Regions from separate parts of the Heyndrickxia vini genome, predicted to be linked through region 4. Evidence: riboswitches for the same ligand, from Rfam matches in the RefSeq annotation. Region 4 holds a riboswitch; each other region holds the start of a gene.
What was found. Region 4 has a riboswitch for S-adenosylmethionine ahead of I5776_RS03910 (methionine ABC transporter ATP-binding protein). Riboswitches for the same ligand answer to the same signal wherever they lie in the genome.
Positions count from the first base shown of each region.

Region 1: it holds a riboswitch for S-adenosylmethionine, as region 4 does, so the genes downstream of both, ssuE (NADPH-dependent FMN reductase) here and I5776_RS03910 (methionine ABC transporter ATP-binding protein) in region 4, are expected to answer to the same signal.
Region 2: it holds a riboswitch for S-adenosylmethionine, as region 4 does, so the genes downstream of both, I5776_RS04975 (O-acetylhomoserine aminocarboxypropyltransferase/cysteine synthase family protein) here and I5776_RS03910 (methionine ABC transporter ATP-binding protein) in region 4, are expected to answer to the same signal.
Region 3: it holds a riboswitch for S-adenosylmethionine, as region 4 does, so the genes downstream of both, I5776_RS20945 (5-methyltetrahydropteroyltriglutamate--homocysteine S-methyltransferase) here and I5776_RS03910 (methionine ABC transporter ATP-binding protein) in region 4, are expected to answer to the same signal.

Region 1 is NZ_CP065425.1:2,347,921-2,353,726, reverse strand. It holds gene I5776_RS11785 (betaine/proline/choline family ABC transporter ATP-binding protein) at 1-842, shown strand, start outside; gene I5776_RS11780 (ABC transporter permease) at 855-1,508, shown strand; gene I5776_RS11775 (osmoprotectant ABC transporter substrate-binding protein) at 1,518-2,435, shown strand; gene I5776_RS11770 (ABC transporter permease) at 2,453-3,133, shown strand; SAM riboswitch class I at 3,247-3,350, shown strand; gene ssuE (NADPH-dependent FMN reductase) at 3,433-3,978, shown strand; gene I5776_RS11760 (LLM class flavin-dependent oxidoreductase) at 4,009-5,367, shown strand.
Region 2 is NZ_CP065425.1:994,041-999,846, forward strand. It holds gene I5776_RS04960 (murein hydrolase activator EnvC family protein) at 1-19, shown strand, start outside; gene cls (cardiolipin synthase) at 289-1,734, shown strand; gene I5776_RS04970 (trans-sulfuration enzyme family protein) at 1,928-3,067, shown strand; SAM riboswitch class I at 3,357-3,471, shown strand; gene I5776_RS04975 (O-acetylhomoserine aminocarboxypropyltransferase/cysteine synthase family protein) at 3,608-4,903, shown strand; gene I5776_RS04980 (homoserine dehydrogenase) at 4,983-5,806, shown strand, end outside.
Region 3 is NZ_CP065425.1:4,226,650-4,232,455, reverse strand. It holds gene I5776_RS20955 (cytosine deaminase) at 1-228, shown strand, start outside; gene I5776_RS20950 (L,D-transpeptidase family protein) at 342-1,781, opposite strand; gene I5776_RS20945 (5-methyltetrahydropteroyltriglutamate--homocysteine S-methyltransferase) at 2,559-3,680, opposite strand; SAM riboswitch class I at 3,786-3,885, opposite strand; gene mqo (malate dehydrogenase (quinone)) at 4,192-5,703, shown strand.
Region 4 is NZ_CP065425.1:763,730-769,535, reverse strand. It holds gene I5776_RS03920 (MetQ/NlpA family ABC transporter substrate-binding protein) at 1-116, opposite strand, end outside; gene I5776_RS03915 (methionine ABC transporter permease) at 207-869, opposite strand; gene I5776_RS03910 (methionine ABC transporter ATP-binding protein) at 859-1,893, opposite strand; SAM riboswitch class I at 2,074-2,177, opposite strand; gene I5776_RS03905 (YfcC family protein) at 2,373-3,800, shown strand; gene I5776_RS03900 (M20 metallopeptidase family protein) at 3,893-5,053, shown strand; gene I5776_RS03895 (VWA domain-containing protein) at 5,254-5,806, opposite strand, start outside.

The DNA of each region.
Region 1 (5,806 bases), 1.6 Mb from region 4:
TAAAATGGCCGGAAGAGAAACGTAGAACACGTGCCAAAGAGCTACTTAAACTAGTCAACATGACAGATGATTATTTAGATCGATACCCACATGAATTAAGTGGTGGACAACAGCAGCGTATTGGTGTACTCCGTGCACTTGCAGCAGACCAACCATTGATACTGATGGATGAACCGTTTGGAGCTCTTGACCCAATTACAAGAGATTCCCTACAAGATGAATTCAAAAAGCTGCAACAAACGCTTGGGAAGACAATTGTATTTGTTACTCATGATATGGACGAGGCACTTAAACTAGCAGATCGTATTGTGATTATGAAAGATGGTCAATTGGTTCAAGTAGGCACTCCTGACGAGATATTACGCGAACCAGCCAATGATTTTGTTGAAGAATTTATCGGAAAAGAACGTTTATTACAGGCAAGACCTAATATACAAACGGTTGAGCAGGTAATGAACGCTAACCCAATAACAATAACGGAAGATAAATCTCTATCGGAAGCAATTCAAATTATGAAAGAGAAACGAGTAGATTCACTCCTTGTAGTCGATGGAAACAAAGTTTTAAAAGGATATATAGATGTAGAAATAATAGATCAGAATCGCAAAAAAATGGTTCAAGTGGCAGACGTATTAGAAACGGAATTCTTTGCCGTTGAAAAAGAAACATTAGTCCGTGATACGATTCGAAAAATATTAATTATGGGAATGAAATATGTTCCAGTAGTCGACCGTCGTAAACGTTTAGTTGGGATTGTTACTAGAGCTAGTTTAGTAGATATTGTTTATGATTCTATTTGGGGTGATGTACAAGAGGAGATTGAAACGAAAAATGTAGGCTAGGAGGGGAACTATATGGATAGCATTATACAATTTTTAACTAGTAATTGGAGCGAGTTATTATTTAAAACATGGCAGCATTTCTATATTTCTATCATTGCTGTTTTTCTCGGGATTATTGTTGCCGTGCCAGTAGGTATTGCCTTAACAAGAACGCCGAAATTAGCAGGAGTAATTATGGGAATTGCTGGTGTCATTCAAACCTTTCCGAGTCTCGCTATTTTAGCCTTTTTTATTCCAATTCTAGGTGTTGGAAAGGTACCCGCAATTGTTGCGTTATTTTTCTATTCAGTCCTACCCATCTTGAGAAACACGTATATTGGTGTCAAAGGGATCGAACGAAACTTGCTTGAGGCAGGTCGCGGGATGGGTATGACTGGATGGGAACGGATTCGCTATGTCGAAATTCCATTAGCGATACCGGTTATTATGGCTGGTATTCGATTGTCTACCGTTTATTTAATAGGATGGGCAACACTTGCTGCCTTTATCGGTGCAGGTGGGCTTGGTGATTATATATTTAGTGGCCTTAATTTATATCAAACAGAGTTTATTATTGCAGGGGCAGTCCCAGTAACTATACTCGCTTTGCTTGTCGATCTTTTATTAGGAAAACTAGAAAATTGGGCAACACCAAAAGGGATACGAAAATTAGAACAAGCTGCATAAGGAAGGAGCATTAGTATGAAAAAACGAAAATGGTTTGTCGTCTTCGTTTTGTCAATCTCATTGATCATCAGTGGATGCTCTTTACCTGGTTTAAGTGCATCTTCAGATAAGTCGATTTCGATTGGTATGGTGACAACAACTGAAACACAAATTCTTGGATATATGGAAAAATTAATGATTGAACATTATACGGATTTAAAGGTGGATTTAGTGAACAATTTAGGTTCATCCATCGTACTGCATAAAGCAATGCTTAACGGGGATGTTGATATCTCCGCAGCACGCTATACAGGGACGGATTTGCCGGGTGCTCTTGGGATGGATCCAGTAAATGATCCTAAAAAGGCATTGAAAATTGTTCAAAAGGAATTTGATAAACGATTTGATCAGACATGGTTTGATTCATATGGATTCGCCAATTCATATGCATTTACTGTAACGAAAGACTTTGCCGAAAAAAATAATATATCAAAAGTTTCCCAATTAGAACCAATGGTGAAAGACTTGAGTTTAGGTGTTGATAATTCATGGTTAAAACGAAAAGGAGATGGCTACGAAGGTTTTGTGAAGGAGTATGGCTTTGAATTTGGTCAAACCTTCCCAATGCAAATCGGACTCGTTTATAAAGCGGTTCAAAGCGGAAAAATGGATGTCGTTTTAGCTTATACAACAGACGGCCGGATTAATGCATATAATCTTCAGGTACTGGAGGATGATAAACATTTCTTCCCTCCTTACGATGCATCGCCTGTCGCTAGAAATGATGTATTAAAAAAACATCCTGAATTAAAAGGAATCTTACAAAAGCTGGTTGGAAAGATTAGTACGAAAAAAATGCAGCAATTAAATTATGAAAGCGATGGAAAAATGAAAGAGCCTTCTACCGTCGCTAAAAAGTTCTTAGAGGAAAATAACTATTTTGAGTAAGGCTGGAGGTGTTTGACTTGAATACAATACAAGGATTATTTGATTATTATGCCAATAATGGTGGCTATGTTTGGGAACAGTTTTACCGACATTTTTTGATGTCAGCGTATGGCGTGATTTTCGCTGCGATTGTTGCCATTCCGCTGGGAATCATAATTGCTCGATACCGCAGGCTTAGTACGTGGGTAATTTCACTTGCAAATATTATCCAAACGATTCCTGCCTTAGCGATGTTATCGGTCCTAATGCTAGTTATGGGATTAGGGACGAATACAGTAGTCCTTTCATTATTTTTATATTCGCTTTTGCCAATTTTAAAGAACACCTATACAGGAATCGTCAATGTCGATCAATTCCTGTTAGAGTCCGGAAAAGCGATGGGGATGACGAAATTTCAAATACTAAGAATGGTTGAACTGCCTCTTTCATTATCCGTAATTATGGCAGGTCTCAGAAACGCTCTAGTTGTCGCAATTGGAATTGCTACGATAGGTACATTTGTCGGAGCAGGTGGACTAGGTGATATTATTGTGCGCGGTACGAATGTGACGAATGGATCTTCGATAATATTAGCCGGCGCAATACCAACTGCATTAATGGCAGTAGCTGCAGACTTCTTGATGGGCTGGTTAGAACGAATTTTATCTCCTGTTAAAAAGAAAAAAGAAGTGAAGGTAGAAATGAAGGAAGCTGCATAATATGTAATAGAATTTGTAGCTTAAACTATAAATCTTATAATTCTTATAAAAAAGGTCAGAATTAATCTTGACAAATTAAATGTTCAAATATTATGATTAACAAAACTTAATAATTCTTATCCAGAGAAGCCGAGGGACTGGCCCGATGAAGCTTCAGCAACCTCTACTTAGGTAGAAAGGTGCTAATTCCAGCAAGCATTCGCTTGGAAGATAAGAGTAGACGCACTGGGGAGTCCTCTTTTCTTTTGAAAAGAGGACTTTTTATTTGAAAAAATATGAAAAGAAAGAAGGTTAGTAAAATGAGTAAAGTAGTAATTTTATGTGGGAGCCCATCTGATAAATCCAGGACAGATCTTGTGTTAAAACATGTTCAATTTTTATTAGAAAAGGAAGGAATTACTGTTGCGTATTCTTCAGTTGTCGATTTCTCACCTCTAGATTTAGTAAATAGCCGTTATGACAGTCCGGATATTGATCATTTGGCACAAACGATTATAAATGCAGATGGAGTCATTATCGGATCACCTGTGTATAAAGCGTCCTATACCGGTGTATTAAAGACATTAATTGATTTATTGCCTGAAAGAATACTTAAGGGCAAACCGGTTTTTCCTGTAATGGTAGGTGGCAGTGGTGCACACTTACTCGCTCTTGATTATGCATTAAAACCACTCATCACAACATTGAAAGGAAATCCATTACAAGGAATTTATATTTTAGATAGTGCTATTGATAAATCAAACAAACGGAATCCTCTTACACATATTGATTCGATTCAACGTTTGTCTGAACAGGTTGATGGATTTGTTAAGTCCATTAAACAGTTAAAACAATTTACAGCATAATCTTTATAAAAAATTTAAGGAGGTATGAAAATGGTTAAAAAAAGAATCTATCTAAATGCTTTTGATATGAATTGTGCGGGTCATCAATCCCCCGGTTTATGGTCACACCCAGATGATCGATCCTCCACTTATAAAGATGCAGAATATTGGACACATACTGCACAGGTTTTGGAAAAGGGGTGTTTTGATGCTATATTTTTAGCTGATGTGTTAGGTACTTATGATGTTTATCAAGGCTCAAGGGATCCTGCCGTTCGCCAAGGTGCACAAGTACCGGTAAACGATCCGGCATTTGTCGTTCCGATTATGGCTCAAGTAACAAAACATTTAGGATTTGGATTAACGGCTTCAACAAGCTACGAACATCCATATACGTTTGCCAGAAGAATGTCTACTTTAGATCATTTAACGAAAGGTCGCATTGGCTGGAATGTAGTAACCTCCTATTTGAATAGTGCAGCATTAAATATAGGTCTTGATAAACAAATTAGCCACGATAACAGATACGATATTGCTGATGAATATATGGATGTAGTCTACAAATTATGGGAAGCGAGTTGGGAGGATGACGCAGTTATTGTAGATAAAGTAAAGGGCATTTATACTGATCCGAGTAAAGTTCATGATATTGAACATGACGGATCCTATTATAAAGTGCCCGGTGCACATTTATGTGAACCTTCACCTCAAAGAACGCCTGTTATCTTTCAAGCCGGTGCATCCTCTAGAGGCAGAAAATTTGCGGTAAGGCATGCAGAGTTAGTTTTCATTGGTGCAACTACAATGGAAAGTGCAAAAAAGACTGTTCAAGATTTTCGAGAAGAAGCTATTCGAGCGGGAAGAAAACCAGAAGAAATAAAGATTCTTACCCTTATCACCCCAATTGTCGCCCCAACACAGGAAGAAGCGGAAGCGAAATATGATGATTACAAAAAATACGCTAGCTATGAAGGTGCACTATCTTTAGTTGGAGGATGGACGGGACTGAATTTGGATGAACTTGATCCAAAAGAAAAAATTCAATATGTGAATAACGATGCTATTCAGTCAGCGTTGAAATCATACACTGAGTTCACTGTAGAGGAGGTAGCAGAATTTGTTGGTGTTGGAGGTTTAGGCCCAGTTATTGTAGGTTCGCCAACGACAGTTGCAAATTCATTGGAAGAATGGGTAGAAGTAACGGGAGTAGATGGTTTTAACATTGCCTATGCGATTACCCCTGGAACGTTTGAAGATTTCGTAGAATATGTCATACCCATTCTACAAGAGCGTGGATTAGTCAGAAAAAGTTATGAAGAAGGGACATTCCGTAAAAATTTATTTGGAAATGATTATTTAAATGAACATCATCCAGCCAGACAACATCGAAATAGCAGATTACCAGTTTAAAATGAAAAAAACGGTTGTAGTGTGTGGGGCATAAAGGTAAATAACAAACGTAAACACATAACAAATCACATAAATTTCACAACACAATTCACAGTATATTGCATAGTCAAAAAGGCTTTGAGATACAAATATCGCTAAGCCTTTTTTAAAATTTTTCTTTTTCCCAAAACCGCCTTATAAGTTGTACAAGTTCATTAGAAGCTAAAGCTAGTTTGATAAATAAGCGGAGAAATTTCGCTTATTTAAGAAATAGCACTAAAAATTGCATCAATAGACGGACGAATTCCGCCTAATGATGCAAAAAACGTAAAAATAGAGGATTTTTCTTTGCATAATCGGAAAATCTACGCTTATTTACCCCGAAACACGCTCCGTTGGTCTTCTGTCAAGAAAGTAGACAATAAAAATCGAGACTTTTTTAATAAAACACTACCGCACT
Region 2 (5,806 bases), 230 kb from region 4:
AAACTATATTAACTTTTAATTAGGCCATCTCCATAACTTTGCGCTTTTTATTAGAGAAAACAGCCTTTAAGAAAGGACCACTTTATGTGGTTCTTTTTTTATGCAACCAATGTGAAATCCGTTTGCTTACATGTAAATAATTAGTATTTGCATTAATGATGTTACAATTTGAAATATATGATATGATACATTGGAGTAAGTGACTAAACTTTTTCTCATCACTATTACAAATACTTTACGAAAATAGCCTAACAAAAAGAATAAGGTATCTTGTTAAAGGAGTTCAGGATGACAATTATTACAATTTTATTGGCATTTTTTTTTATTTTAAACTTTATTTTATCAGGTGCCGTCATCTTTTTAGAACGGCGAAACATAGGTGCTACATGGGCTTGGCTGTTAGTTTTGCTGTTTATTCCTGTAGCGGGGTTCATTATTTATTTAGTTTTTGGACAAAACTTGAGCAGGAGAAGAATCTTTTATTGGAAAGACCAGGAGAAAATTGGAATTAAAGAAATTTCCCATCGTCAGATTGAGTTGTTAAGAAATAATGCCTTCCCCTTTCATGATGAGCGGACTGTTCAATATAAAGAATTAGTTTATATGCTTCTTGTCAATGATGATGCAGTGATGTCACATGATAATGAAGTGGAAATTTTCATCGATGGTGAGGATAAATTCCAATCCCTATTTGAAGATGTGAAGCGGGCAACTAATCACATCCATCTGGTCTATTACATCGTTCGGAATGACTCATTAGGTCAAAAGCTAGTTAAGTTGTTGACTGAAAAGGCCAAGGAAGGGGTCAAAGTTCGATTTTTATATGATGACATGGGTTCACGAAAGCTTCCAAGGAAGTTTTTTAAAGAACTAATTGAAGCCGGTGGAGAGGTAGCGGCATTTTTCCCTGCAAAAATTCCGATGTTGAATTTACGAGTCAATTTCCGAAATCACCGCAAGCTTGCCATTATTGATGGGAGCGTTGGCTATATCGGGGGATTTAATATTGGTGATGAGTATTTGGGTCTGGACAAAAAATTCGGCTATTGGCGAGATACACATTTGAAAATAACGGGTAAAGCTGTTTATGCTATGCAAACACGCTTTGTTTTGGATTGGAATCAAGCCTCAAGCAAAGAAATACGTTATGAAGAAAGGTATTTCCCGGATATACAATCTGTCGGGTACACAGATGTTCAAATTGTATCCAGTGGTCCTGATTCAGAATGGGAGCAAATCAAAAATGGCTATATCAAGATGATTAATGAGGCGAAAAAATACATATACATGCAAACTCCGTATTTTATCCCTGATGATAGTTTATTGAATGCACTTAAAATTGCGATCTTATCTGGGGTGGATGTTCGTTTAATGATTCCGAACAAGCCTGATCATATGTTTGTTTATTGGGCAACTTATTCTAACGTAGGGGAATTATTGAAAACAGGTGCAAAGGTGTATATTTATGAAAATGGATTTATTCATGCGAAAATGCTTGTAGTCGATGGGAAAATTGCAACAGTCGGTACCGCAAATATTGATAATCGCAGTTTCCGCCTAAATTTTGAAGTGAATGCCTTTTTGTATAGCCATCATCTTTCCAAAAAACTAGAAATGATTTACAAAGCAGATATGGAAAAATCAAAAGAATTGACGTTAGAGGATTATTTGCAACGACCAAAATCAATCCGATTCAAAGAATCTGTCTCAAGATTGTTGTCTCCAATTTTATAAAACAGCCTAATGGTAGGGTTTTTCCCTATCATTTTTTGTAGTTTTCTTGAAATGTATGAGAGAAAAAAAGTACATTTCCTTCTAGTAGTTTTTGAGAGAATAAACAGTAACTATTATTTTTTTGACAAAAACACGGAATGGGCGTACAATTTATAAAATTTGAAATCATTTTATAATTAGAGGTGCTTGCATAGTGAATCAATCATTTGAAACGAAAATCGTTCATCAATCTTTAAAAAAAACCAACCATATTCGAAGTAAAACCACACCGATATTTCAAACCTCCGCTTTTACTTTTAATTCATTAGAGGAACTTGAGGGTTTTTATGATGGTGATGCGTCATACTTATATACGAGAACGGGCAATCCAAACACAGATGAACTAGGACAAATGGTGGCAAGTCTTGAAGGGGCACCAAGCGGGGTGGCAACCTCCTCGGGATTGTCGGCAATTCTAGCCGGTGTGTTATCTGTTGCTTCAGCTGGGGATCATATCGTTGCAGCTGAAGACATTTATGGTGGTACACATCATCTATTAAAGCAGGAATTAAAAAATCTAGGAATTGAAACAACCTTTGTCAACTTTGCTGATGAAGCTGCCATTCGGCACGCAATACGGGATAATACAAAACTATTATATTCCGAAACAGTTACGAATCCCTTTTTGCGTGTTGAACGGATTGACAAACTTGTGCAACTAGGTGAGGAATATAAGTTGTATACAATGGTAGACAATACCTTTGCAACGCCATATTTGTTGAATCCTTATCTGGAGGGTATCCATATTGTCGCCCATAGTGCGACGAAGTATTTGGGTGGTCACAGCGATGTAACAGCCGGGGTAGTTGTTGGTTGTGAAGAATTAATGTCGAAAGCACGTCAAAAGGTAGTTAATCTCGGAAGCAATTTGAGCTCATTTGAAGCATGGCTTACTTGCCGTGGTATAAAAACAATGGCATTACGTATGGAACGTCAATCCGCAAATGCGAAACAATTGGCGGAGTCACTCTATCGAAATTCCTATGTGAAAAAAGTCTATTATCCTACCGATCTTTCAAGTAGAGGAAATGGAGCGATTGTCACAATAGAATTAGCAGACACATGTGATATCCATCGATTCTTTTCATCGTTGGGCTGGGTGAAAATTGTACCTACTTTAGCCGGTGTTGAAACGACCGTATCCTACCCGTTAGGTACCTCCCACCGAGCACTGTCACTCGAAGAACAGCAGAACATAGGAATCAACCAACAAGTTGTGCGAATTTCGATAGGAATTGAAGATGCAGATGATATCATTAAACAATTTGATAAAGCCATTCAGGCTTCGGTTTGAAAAATTCCTTTTCCGAAGGATTGTTGCTTTTAACAAGTGCAGAGTGGATTGGAGCGAAAGGAACCTGACTCCTGCGGGATATAGAGGAAAAGTCGAGACCCCGCAGGCGCAAAGCGCTGATGAGGCTCGACTTCTCACCGCGAAAAAGCAGGTTCCTGTAGCGGAAAGTAACGGTCATAGTTTATTCTTTAGAAAAACTTTTAAAAAAAAGGTTGACGAAGTAACAATTCGTCTACTATAATGCAAAACAAGAGCAATTTTAAATTTTCCAAAAAAACTAAATGTATCACTCTTATCGAGAGCGGCGGAGGGACTAGGCCCTTTGATGCCCGGCAACCTTCAAGCAAATTTGCTTGAAAAGGTGCTAATTCCTACAGATCCAATAGAGATCTGAAAGATAAGGGGAGGAACCTATTAATGAGCCCTCTTCTTATGAAGAGGGCTTTTTGCTTCCCTTCGTATAAAAACCACCAACGATAACACTTCAGGAATCTCTCGACTCGCCTAGCGAAAAAATCAAAAACTTTGGAGGAATGTAAAATGACAAGCGAACAATTTCAACCCGAAACATTATTACTGCACGGAGGGCAAGAACCGGATCCTACAACAGGCTCACGTACAGTTCCTGTTTACAAAACAACATCCTATGTATTTAAAGATACCGATCATGCACAAGGTTTATTTGCATTAGAACAGCAAGGTTATATCTATTCGCGAATCGGCAATCCGACAGTAGATGTTTTTGAACAGCGAATTGCCCTATTAGAAGGTGGAACAGCCGCTGTTGGGCTGTCTTCAGGAATGGCTGCAATTGCCTTCTCCATCCTAAATATTGCCGGAGCAGGGGATGAAATCGTCGCTGCTGGAAATTTATATGGTGGAACATTTAATCTGTTTTCAAATACACTTCCGAAATATGGTATTAACGTAAAATTCGTTGATGCAACAGATCCGGAAAATTTTAGATCAGCGATTACACCAAAAACAAAGGCAGTATTTGCCGAAATTATCGGAAACCCTAGCCTACATGTTCTCGATGTTGAAGAAGTTGCAAAGGTTGCTCACGAAAATGGAGTACCACTTATCGTTGATAACACATTTGGTACTCCTTATCTTTCAAACCCTATTAAGTGGGGGGCGGATGTAGTCATCCATTCAGCTACAAAATGGATCGGAGGACACGGAACAACCATTGGCGGAGTGGTCGTTGATGGAGGAAAATTCGACTGGAACAGTGATCGATTCCCAGACTTTAAAGAACCAGACTTGAGCTATCATGGTATCCGCTACGGTGTCGATGTTCCGCAAGCAGCCTTTGCAACAAAATTACGCGTACAAATTTTGCGAGATTTCGGTGCAAGTTTAAGTCCGGATAGTGCGTTTTTGTTATTACAAGGATTGGAAACATTGCACTTGCGTGTACCTAAGCATAATGAAAATGCAGGTAAAGTCGCACAATTTTTGCAAAACCATCCTGCAGTTTCATGGGTCAATCATCCAAGTCTCGAAGAACATCCATCACATGACCGTGCAGTTAAATATTTAAAAGGCGGATTCGGATCCATTGTCAATTTCGGAATTAAAGGCGGAAGAGAAGCAGGGCGTAAAGTCATTGATAACATTCAATTATGGTCACATGTAGCAAATGTTGGCGATGCCAAATCATTAATTATTCACCCGGCATCGACTACCCATCAACAGCTAAGTGCAGAAGAGCTAAAAGTATCAGGAGTGACGGAAGAGTTAATTCGCTTATCCGTCGGACTTGAAGCCGTGGAAGATATTACGGACGATCTAAACCAAGCCATTCTCAAAGCAACAAGTGTAACAGTTTAATCTAAGGTGCCTGGCACCGTACTTCAATATATTGGTAAATTTGTGGTGCCGATGATGATTTGTATAAAATGCCTTCCCGATGAAAGAAATGAAGTTTGGTAAAGGCAGGTGGGAGTTAGTAATGTCAGTTATTAAAGTTGCATTGTTAGGTTTTGGAACGGTGGGTGAAGGTGTTTACAGTGCTATTCAATCACATCAAGCCCAGCTTAGAAAACTTTTGGGAAAAGAAGTTAGGATTGTTGCGATTCTTATTCGTGATCAAACAAAAGAAAGAATGATTGATGCGAATATTCTTGTGACAACCAATTTTGAGGATATTATCGAAATTCCAGATTTAGACGTGATTTTTGAGGCAATTGTTGGGGAGGAACCCGGTAGATCCTATTTGCTCCAAGCCATTGAAAAAGGAATCCATGTGGTTACTGCCAATAAAGAAATGTTTGCTAATCATGGTCATGAACTAATTCAAAGGGCACAGGAAAATGAAGTGAATATCGGCTTTGAAGCTACGACAGCTGGAGGCGTTCCGATCATTCGAACCATTAAACAGCTCTTACAAGTAAATCAAATAACCAAAATTCAAGGGATATTAAATGGAACATCTAATTTTATTTTAACTGAAATGAGAGAACGAAAGCTTTCGTTTGCTGATGCGCTACAACTTGCTCAGAATAAGGGATATGCAGAAGCTGACCCAACGAACGATATAAGCGGGATTGATGCTTTTTATAAATTAATGATTTTAAGTCAATTAGTCATTAATCAACAACCTAACTGGTCGGAAGTAATAATAGATGGTATTAAATCAATCACGCAGGAACAGATTGAACAAGCAGAAAAACGGGGACAACGTTTTAAACATATTGCTGAAATTTCTTTTAATGACCACTCTTTAGTAGCATC
Region 3 (5,806 bases), 850 kb from region 4:
ACAAAAAATAGTGCTAAGACGTTACAAATTGAAGAGAATTACGGAATTGAGGAAGGTAAACCCGCTAATTTCATTGTCTTATCCGCGGAAAATGAATATGAAGCCATTCGTAAGCAAGCGGTTGTTACGTATTCCTTCAGAAATGGTAAGGTGATCGCCAAAACAAAGCCAAGTGAAGCAACGATCACTTTAGATCATGTTGAAGAGAAAGTTAATTTTAATCGATAGAAGACAATTATGCGCAACTTTAATTGAGTTGCGCTTTTTTTGTGGACAGGCACTACACTATCGAACAATGCCAAAAAGAATAGGCTGTCGAAATTCGACAGCCTGAGCTTTTCTCAATAAACAACGACTGGATCGTACGTACTGAGATTATCATACACAGCTTTCATAATCCTTGGAGGGGTGTTCACACAACCGCCCGATCCTTCATTAAGATAGGCTTTTTTTGACCAGTTCTTCCGCCAGCCGGCATCGTGGAACCCTTGGCCACTGTTTGTGAATGGAGCCCAGTATTTTACATCAACGGCGTATTCTCCTTTACCTACAGCAGTGCCCTTGAGGGTATAGGGTGTTCGCTTATAAAGGATATACCAAATTCCTGGTGAGGTATCTTCACCGGTGCTATGTTTACCGGTCACTACATCCGTGGAGACAACTAATTTTCCATTTTTGTAAATCCAAATATGCTGCTTAGCAATTGATACTTCAGCATATGTGTTGCCAATACCATGATTCGCAGTCGTTTCATAGCCGATGCCTTCGTTGCTCCAGCCTTTTCCGTAAATATTGGAGGCGGAAATCGAATTGTCTCCTTTTTCGAAAGCTTTCTGAATCCTTGCTGTTTCCTTTTCAACATTGATTGCCCAGCCATAACCTTCTGCTTTTACGGAAATTTTCTTCCCTGAATGGGTTTTAAATGTAAAGTTTTTATCTAATGTTGATTGAGAACGATTAATTTTGTCTATCTTCTTTTTAATGTCACTCGTGGTGATTGTCATTTTCTTATCGTTCGACACGGAGGCATTTTTAATTAATTCACTTGCCTTTAAGGGATAAACTTTGTCCTGTACCTTGTAATCAACTGTTTGTTGCAGGAGATACGCTAACATTTTCTCCTTTTCCTTTATAATCGGACTGTCCTTTTTGATTGGTTTTAATAATAAAGGTTTCAGATGGATATCACTCGTATATTTCTGTTTCTTATATTCTTCTAAAAGACCATTGATATCATACTGTTCACCATCTTTACTATCGGTAATAACAATTTTACCTTGTTTTAATTTGGCATCCGCATCCTGGGGTGCCTTTAAGTTTTTATTCATTGCTAGAAGTTTCTTCTCTATTTGCTTTTCCATCGCTTCACTTCGAAACTTATCCGTTTTTTTTGGTATCAACGAATAGTTTTTTTTCTTGAAGGAAGGAAAAAGTGTCCACTGGCTTTTCAATAATTTCTTAATCTCAGGCAGATCCTTAGCTGTAAATGCCATCCGCGTCGGTTTCGCATCTAAAATTTGTTGTTTTCCGATGAAGACTCTATTTTTTAATTCAGCTGTTTTTAATTTATTTACTACCTGATCAGCCGTGAGTCCACCGACTTCAATGCTATTAATCTTAATCTGTGAATTAAAACGGGTTGCCTGATAAAAGCTCATTCCAGCAAAAAGGAGCGCAATAAAGAAGATAATTCCAATAATAATGAATTTACGTTTTGCAGGTTTTTTATATCGCTGACTTCGTTTTTTATTTATTACTTCCATTTCATTTAACGCATTCATAAATATTCCCTCCGCCACTTATAGCTTAGCTTTTAACGCCCTTTAACTTTTCATCTCAGACTTTAGTAGTTTTTCTTACTATTAAGATATACCTATTATACTATCAAATTCCGTTGTTACAAATTGTATGAAATGGAAGTAACTACAGAATTATAATGTAGTTGCTCTTTATTAATATGATAAAAGAATTTTTGTTATGATCACCTACTAAAACCTTATGTTTTTTCATCCTTACTTGAAACATGGAAATAGGTGAATTGATAAAATTAAAGGAGAAGTTGTACATGTTCAAAAGACGCCAAAAATTGGGTTTGGTAAATAAGCGGATAAATTTCCCTTAATTAAGAAATAGCAATGAAAATACCCTATATAGGTGGAAAAATTCCGACTATTGACTCAAAAACCGTGAAAAAAGGAAATTTTGCTTTGCTTAATCGGAAAACCTCCGCTTATTCACCCCGAACCGGGCTCTATTCTGCTGTTTAACCGGAAAATATCCGCTTATGTTGATTATCTTTGGTTGCTCCAAAGGAATTAATTATCTACTCAAGAAATAAAGTCGACATACCAACTAGCTTGTTGATAACAACAATTGCCAAGATGATTTTTAAGCTGCAATTTTTCTTGCTAATTAAAGTAGTAATATCCCCTAATCATTTGATATATAGGAAAATAAGAGACCAAATCCTATGCGATTTGGTCTACTAATTTAGCATACTATTTGGTATGTTTCTCCCGGTTACGATTTTGCCGGGTTTTCCATTAATGTATGAAAGCCTATTCTCCCCAAACTTCCTTTGCGATTTGAACAACATGGCGTAATTTATTCCATTGTTCTTCTTCTGTTAGGATGTTTCCTTCTTCAGTAGAAGCAAAACCACATTGTGGACTCAAGCAAAGTTGATTGATATTCACATATTGTGTTGCTTCTTCAATTCTTCTTTTAATTTCATCTGCATCTTCGAGTTCAGGAGTTTTAGAAGTGATTAGGCCCAATACGACATGTTGGTCTTTAATGAATCGCAACGGCGCAAAGTCTCCAGATCGCTCATTATCATATTCTAAGAAGAAGGCGTCTACATTAACACGGGAAAATAATTCTTTTGCAATTGGTCCATATCCACCTTGATATAGCCAAGAAGATTTGAAATTCCCGCGACAAATATGAATAGTAATTGCCATATTTTCCGGTTTGTTGGCTACAGCTTCAACAGTAATATCAGCAAATTTTTTCACTAGCTCATCTGGGTCAAATCCTTGAGCCTTTATTTTATCTCGGAAAACATCACTGAATAATGCTCCCCAGCTTGTATCATCTAATTGTAAATAGCGACAACCCGCTTCGTAAAAAGCTTGAATGGCATCTTGATAGACTTTAATAATATCTTTAGCCACTTCATCAAGTGAAGGATAAGTAGGATTACTTAAATAAGGTTCGCTTCCAACTACACCAGAATAGAAAATCATATTAGGACCCGGGATTGTAATTTTTGCGACGTGGTCACCAGCAATGCTTTTCAAATATGCGAAATCCTCCAAAAATGGATGATCCTTCGGGAAGTTTAATTTTGAATCAACTGTATATGCTTCTGCTTTTTTCATCGCACCATTAAATGCACCAGTTAGGTCTATTTCATAAACACGTATTCCTTCAATAGCTCTAATGAAATCCAAATGCCACCATCTTCTTCTGAATTCACCATCTGTTACGGCCCTCAGACCTACTTCTTTTTGCTTTTCAACAATTCTAGCAATCTCAATATCCTCAATCGAACGTAGTTCTTTCTTTGTTATGTCACCTTTCTGATATTGTGCTCTTGCATCTTTTAGTGCTTGTGGACGCAAGAAGCTCCCTACGTGGTCTGATCTAAATGGTGCTTTCGTAATTGTGTTAATCAATTTGGACAACCCCTCTAAAGTTAAATTAGTATGTTTACGTTAGCTTTTCAGGGCACAAAAAAACCCTTCTTAAAAAGAAGAGATTCGTATCATGGATAATGACTCTTCTTATCTTCAAGCATAACGCTACTGGAATTAGCACAGTACAAAAATGTCTGTTGCTGAGATATCCTAGGGCCAGTCCCTCCATCTCTCTAAATAAGAAAGTTACATATTCTATTATTAATTACCAATGTACCTGTATATTCATCGAGTGTCAATGGTTGAGATATTAAATGTTAGAATTTTTTGTAGGTTTGGGAAGCGCATTTTCCAATTTTAATTTATATGTATATAACGACTTTCTCCTTAATAGTGAATATTTTATTCTATAAATAATAGTGATATACTATAATTAGGTGAAAATTGATACGGAAAAGGTATGAATAGGTTATGCCTTGTCTTGCTATGTTTTTAGACGGGTACACCCACACTTTTTCTGCAAATATTAGGGTATAAAGGGACGGTAAAGATGAGTAACAGACAAACGACTACAGATGTTATCTTAATTGGTGCCGGAATTATGAGTGCAACTTTAGGGACACTCTTGAAGGAATTAGTACCGGACTGGAAAATTACAGTTTTTGAGAAGCTTGAAAGCCCAGGAGAGGAAAGTTCGAACGAATGGAATAATGCGGGAACGGGTCATTCCGCACTATGCGAGCTTAACTATACCGTTGAAAAGCCAGATGGAACCTTAGATATTAGTAAAGCGATAACGATTAACGAACAATTTCAGCTTTCAAGACAGTTTTGGTCTTATCTTGTAAACAGTAATTTGATAAGTAATCCTCAGGATTTTATCATGCCATTGCCGCATATGAGTTTAGTACAAGGGGAGAATAATGTTTCGTTTTTGAAAAAGCGTTTTAAAGCCCTTTCAAATAATCCGTTATTTCAAGGAATGGAATTTTCCGAAGACCCGAATAAACTAATGGAATGGATTCCACTTATTATGGAAAACCGTACATCGAAGGAACCAATTGCGGCTACGAAAATTGACTCTGGAACAGATGTAAACTTTGGTGCATTAACACGAATATTGTTTGATCACTTAAAGAGTAAAGATGTTGATATTAGATACAAGCATCAGGTAGAGGATATTAAACGTACAGAAGACGGTTTATGGGAATTAAAAGTGTGGAATATGGAAACTGGCAGTATCGAACGCCATACTTCAAAATTTGTCTTTATCGGCGGTGGGGGAGGAAGTCTGCCTTTACTGCAAAAAACAGGTATTCCCGAAAGTAAGCATATTGGCGGATTCCCTGTAAGCGGATTATTCTTGGTATGCAACAATCAGGAGATTGTCGAGCAACATCATGCAAAAGTATACGGAAAAGCCGCAGTTGGCGCACCTCCAATGTCTGTACCGCATCTTGATACAAGATATATCGACAATAAAAAAAAGTCATTGTTATTTGGACCATTTGCAGGATTCTCACCAAAATTTTTAAAAACGGGTTCAAATATGGATTTAATCCTATCGGTTAAACCAAATAATGTGTTCACTATGTTAGCGGCGGGTGCAAAAAATATACCATTAACAAAATACCTAGTCCAACAACTAATGTTATCGAAGGAACAGCGTATTGAGGAATTGCGGGAATTTGTTCCAAATGCGAAAAGTGAAGATTGGGATATCGTCGTAGCGGGTCAACGTGTACAAGTTATAAAAGATACTGAAGCGGGTGGCAAAGGCACACTTCAATTTGGTACGGAAGTTATTACTGGAGCTAACGGAACAATCGCTGCATTGTTAGGTGCTTCTCCAGGTGCTTCTACTGCCGTTCATGTCATGCTTGATATAATTAAAAAGTGCTTCCCAGAGCATCAAAAAGAGTGGGAACCGAAAATAAAAGAAATGATTCCATCCTATGGTTTATCACTAGTGGAAAATCCAGAGCTTTTCAAAGAAGTTCATACTTCAACAGCGCAGGCTCTTGGCCTAAGTCATAGTGAAAAGGAAACAGTATCTAGCTAATTTTGCTAAAAGAGCATCTTTTAATAACTGCACCTCCGATGTTAGTTTAAATGCCTAACGTTTGGGGTTCAGTTCATTATAGGTGCTTTTTTTTATGAGGAGG
Region 4 (5,806 bases):
GAGGATGTACCTACTTTCACTGTTTTGCTGTCCCCGCTTTTACCTGAACTACTGTTTGATCCACACCCAGCGAGAATAATTAGTAAGCCGAGTAAAATAATTGCTAATTTTTTCATAATCCTGATTCCTCCATATAGTTTTTATTTGCTAGATTACTATCCTATATTTATTATAAAAAGAATGACCTTTTACAATCGTTAATGCGGTTATTTTCGTCTTAACTTTTTCGCAATGATGTTCCCAAGTGATTGTACGAGTTGAACCAAAATAATTAGTGTAACGACGGTAATAATCATTACTTCGGTTTTAAACTGGTTATACCCGTACGTAATCGCTAAATCACCGATTCCTCCGCCACCAACGGCTCCTGCCATAGCGGAAGCACCAATTAATCCAATGGTAGCAATCGTCAAAGCTAGAACTAACGAGCTTCGGGCCTCAGGAAGAAGAAATCTCCAGATAATTTGCCATGGTGTTGCCCCCATCGCTTGAGCTAATTCGATGGTACCGTGATCCACTTCCAGTAGAGAGTTTTCGACTAAACGACCGATATAAAAGGCTGTATAGAGGACAAGTGGGACAATGGCTGCCGTTGTCCCAATCGATGATCCTACCACTAATCGGGTAAAAGGAATAATTGCCACGACTAAGATAATGAATGGTACCGAACGAAAAATATTTATGATGACATTAAGAATATTGAAAATAATCTTGTTCTCCAGAATCCCATTTTCTCTTGTAATGACTAACACAACCCCGATGGGCAAACCAATGATAATCGAAATAATTAAACCGACAATTACCATATAAAAAGTTTGATTTATGGCTGTTAAAAATTCCGGCCAGAACCAGCTCCAATCAAAGGCCATCTTCTGTCACCTCCTTAATTACTGCTTCGTGATCCTGGATGTATTTGACTGCGCGTTGGATTTCTTCCGCATCCCCTTTTAGTTCTACAATTAAATTTCCAAAAGGAATCCCTTGAAGCTCTGTTATCATTCCATGTAGAACATTCAAATCGATTGAAAACATCTTGGCTGTATTCGATAACAATGGTGTATTCGTTGATGCACCTTTAAAGATAATCCGATAAATTCCATGCGGATTCTCCCGGCTGCTTTCTTCAATCAGCTTTTGTACTGATTTAGGAATGGTATCGTTCAAAACGGTTCGCACAAAGCTTCTCGCAATAGCTGTTTTCGGTTCAGTAAACACGTCGATTACAGACCCTTGTTCAACAATGATTCCTCTCTCAATGACAGCTACCTTATCGCAAACATCGCGTATTACATTCATTTCATGGGTGATCATCAAAATGGTAATACCTAATTCATCGCGTACCTTGCGTAGTAATTCCAGTACAGCCTCTGTCGTATTCGGATCAAGGGCCGATGTGGCTTCATCACAAAGGAGAATATCAGGATCAGTTGCTAAGGCACGTGCAATTCCAACCCTCTGCTTCTGGCCACCGGACAATTGTTCAGGGTATTTATCCATGTGATCCTCTAAACCGACAAAGGTTAACAATTGAGTCACTTTCCTCTGAATTTCATCCTTCGGCTTCCCTTCTAAAATAAGTGGCATTGCCACATTTCGAAAAATGGTTTTCGAATGCAATAAGTTATATTGCTGAAATATCATCCCGATTTTCTTTCGCTGCTTTCGCAATTCACTCGGTTGAAGGGACAAGAGATCCACATCATTGATTAACACTTTTCCGGCAGTTGGCCGTTCCAACAAATTCACACAACGGATGAGTGTACTTTTTCCGGCGCCGCTAAACCCTACAACTCCAAAGATTTCTCCTTTATTTACTCGTAGATTTATTCCCTTTAATGCATGGACCTTTTTCTCTTTTCCATAAGATTTATGTACATCTTCCAGTACAAGCATGTTGTTTTTCCCCTTTCAAACAAATAAGAAAAGTGCAGGGCGCCTTGCTCATCGACATAAAAGATTTACAGGACTTTGACTTATCGCAAGGAAAAGTCCTGAAGTTTTCTAGTCAATAGGCGTTATAGCTGGACAATAAAAAAACCACAATCATTCGAAAGTGGTTAGGTGTCTATCTAAACCTTATCTTTCAGAATGATAACATTCTGCAGGAATTAGCACCTTTCATAATAGAAGGTTGCTGGACGTCATCGGGCCTGTCCCTCAGTCTCTCTTGATAAGTTATTCAATTTAAAATTTACTTAATAGTATAAAATTAATATTCCGTTGTCAATATTTTTTTTGAAAAGGTGGATAGGTTTCTTGTCCTTTTCTTTAATAATACAAAAATATTAAACTATTCTTGCATAGATTATGAATATATATTACAATTAGTTGCATAAAAATACATTTCACCTATTTAAAAAGGAGTTTACAACATGCCCAACACTCTTCTTCAATTTAAACCTAAAAATCAGTCCCTTCCCCAAGATCAGAAGAAAAGCGGGAGAAATATTAATGCATTTGTCCTTATTTTCTTCGTGATCATTATTGCCGCTTTATTAACGTATATTGTCCCTGCGGGTGAATATGATCGAGTAGATAAAGATGGACGAACCATTGTGGTTCCTAATTCGTTTCATTTGACAGATTCATCTCCAGTCAGCTTTTTTAAAATATTCACTAGTATTCATACGGGGATGATTCAAGGCGCCGGAATTATCTTTTTCGTATTAATGGTCGGGGGTTCTTTCGGAATTCTAAAGGCGACAGGTGCTCTTGATGCATTAATACTGACGATTTCAAAAAAGCTCGCCAATCGTGAACTGCTGCTCATTCCTGTTCTTATGCTATTCTTTGCGGCAGGCGGAACGTTAATGGGCATGGCGGAGGAAACGATTATCTATATCGCCATAGTCACCCCACTTGCAATTGCCTTAGGATTCGATGCTATGGTCGGATTTGCAATTGTTTCCCTCGGAGCAAATATCGGATTTATGAGTGCCATAATGAACCCATTTAATGTAGGGGTCGCACAAAGTATCGCAGAATTGCCAACATTCTCAGGTATCGGTCTCCGACTAGCACTTCTAGCTACTTTTTATATCGCAGGAATCCTATTCGTTTACCGATATGCCAAAAAAGTTAAGGCACAGCCCGAACTACGTTTCCTAGGAAACTTTCAAAAAGAAAACGCCATTGCATCTGATGTAAAGTTAGAAACTCGCCATAAGTGGGTACTTAGTGTTTTCTTACTCAACTTTGTTGTATTAATTACAGGGGTTTTAAAATTCGGATGGTACATTACAGAAATCGCAGGTTTATTCCTATTATTCGGAGTCCTCATCGGGATTATTGGAAAATTAAATCCAAACAAAATGGCCGATAGCTTTATGGATGGAGCAAAAGAGGTCATCGGTGGAGCGTTAATTATCGGTTTTGCACAAGCCATTCTCGTTGTGTTCCAAGACGGGAAATTAATGGATTCCGTTTTGTATTATGCTTCTTCCCTTTTAAATCATTTATCGCCGGCATTAAACGCAGTAGGAATGTTTTTTGTACAGCTTTTCTTAAACTTTCTTGTACCATCTGGAAGTGGACAAGCCGCCCTTACAATGCCCATTATGGCTCCACTATCCGACCTAGTTGGTGTTACTAGACAGACAGCCGTATTGGCATTTCAGCTCGGAGATGGCATCACAAACTCTATTTTTCCTACGGCTGGGGTATTAATTGCCGGTCTTGCTATTGCGGGCATTCCATTTACAAAATGGTTCAAGTGGGTGCTGCCGTTTATCTTTATCGAAATCGGAATTAGCATCATCTTCCTACTCATCGCCCAAGCAATACATTATGGACCATTTTAATAACAGCATGATTGATATATCAGAAACAGGATAAATTACCGCCTATGTCAAATTACTTACAAGAAAAAACAAAGAATATCGGAGGGTTCACCATGTTACAGACAAAACTAGTAGATTCAGCTTTAAAAGCTTGGACAATTGAACAACGCAGGCATTTTCACATGCATCCAGAACTGTCAGGACAGGAGTTTGAAACTGCCGCTTATGTAAAAGAGAAATTAGCTGAATTTGGCATCCCCGTCGATTCACGTTTCTCGGAACCTAATGTAATTGCCTATTTTAAAGGCACCGAAGGAAAGAAGACGGTTGCGCTTAGAGCAGATATGGATGCTCTTCCTCTTTACGAAGAGGGTGACAAATCATACATTTCAACCGTTCCCGGTGTTATGCATGGTTGCGGCCACGATGGTCATACAGCAATATTACTCGCTGTTGCTAAATGGATGAGCAGCCATCCGAATCTAGTGAAAAACAACATTGTGTTTATTTTTCAAAGTTCAGAAGAAGCTTCACCAAGTGGGGCACAACAGCTTGTGAAAGAGGGGGTATTAGAGGGAGTAGATGTGATTTACGGCATTCATTTAATGTCTAGACTTCCGCTAGGCAAAATTGGCTTTGCAACCGGTTTTGCTATGGCTTCCAGCGATGATTTCGATATTACGATTGAAGGTGTTGGTGGACACGGGGGCCAACCACAAGACGCGGTAGACCCAATCTATATCGCAACACATCTCATCCAAGCCTTTCAATCCATTGTCAGCAGAAATTTACATCCATTACATGCTGGTGTAATCTCTTTTGGTGGAATGCAGGCGGGAAATTCCTACAACGTTATTCCTTCTGAGGTGAAGCTACAAGGGACGATTCGTGCAATGACATTCGAAGCGGCTGAACTAATGAACAAAAAAACAGCTCAATTAACAGAATCTATTTGTGCTAGCTTTGGGGCAAAAGGACACTATAAATTTATTGAAGGTACACCACCATTGTATAATCACCCAGAAGCATGTGAATATGCATTAAAGGTGATCCAGGATACATTCGGTGAAGAGGCGTTTGAGCCAATGGATCCATCTTTGGGAGCAGAGGATTATTCGTATTATTTAAAAGAAAAAACGGGTGCCTTCATTAATGTTGGTATGCAAAGTGAAAAAAGCAAATACCCGCATCACCATCCGCTATTTGATATTGATGAAGATGCTATTCCCACTGCCATTGAGCTGATGATTCAATTGGCACTGAATGTGGAATAGATTCATATTGAAGCACACTCATCCGATCGAGTGTGCTTTTTTGGTGCTTTAGGGACCACGTAAAAAATGGTGGATTTTGGACATCTATACGATTTTGTAAAATTGAATAAGAAGCAATTAGATGTATTGCATTTTCAGAATAGTCTTATGCAATTGAATAAAAGAGCGAAGAAAAAAGCAAGGAAATTGTCCCCCTTACTTTAGTTACCATTTTTCTTATCAATCGTTTCTTTAATTTTTTTGTTTCCCTCGTCTACAAATTTCCTCCACTCATCATTGCCGTTATCAACAACTTCTCTCCACATAAGGTTACCTGTATCGACTGCATACTTCCATTTACTATCCCCGTAACCAACAATCTTAGAGAATAATTGTCTAGCAGGATGGCCGTAATCCTCAAATCGCGTTTTTAAATATTCCCCTGCTTGTTTCATTCGTTCTTTTTCACGAATGCTTTTTTCTTTCATACTTTCCTTCGTATTTATCGCTAATGTTTTCTTTTCTTCTTTTAAGTCAATTGCTTTTCCTTTTCCTTCTTCCTTCCATTCGATCCATGCTTTTTGAATTTCTTCATATTGTGCTTGTAAATACTTTTTCAAATCACGTTCCGTATTAACATACGTAAATTCCCCGTTACCAGCGGTAGCCACATTTTTCAGCAATTTCTGCCCCTTATTATCTACGTCAAACCCGATTATGTTTACAACCGTTTCAATATCTGCGGAAACTAACGCTTTTGCGGCCTTTACTGGG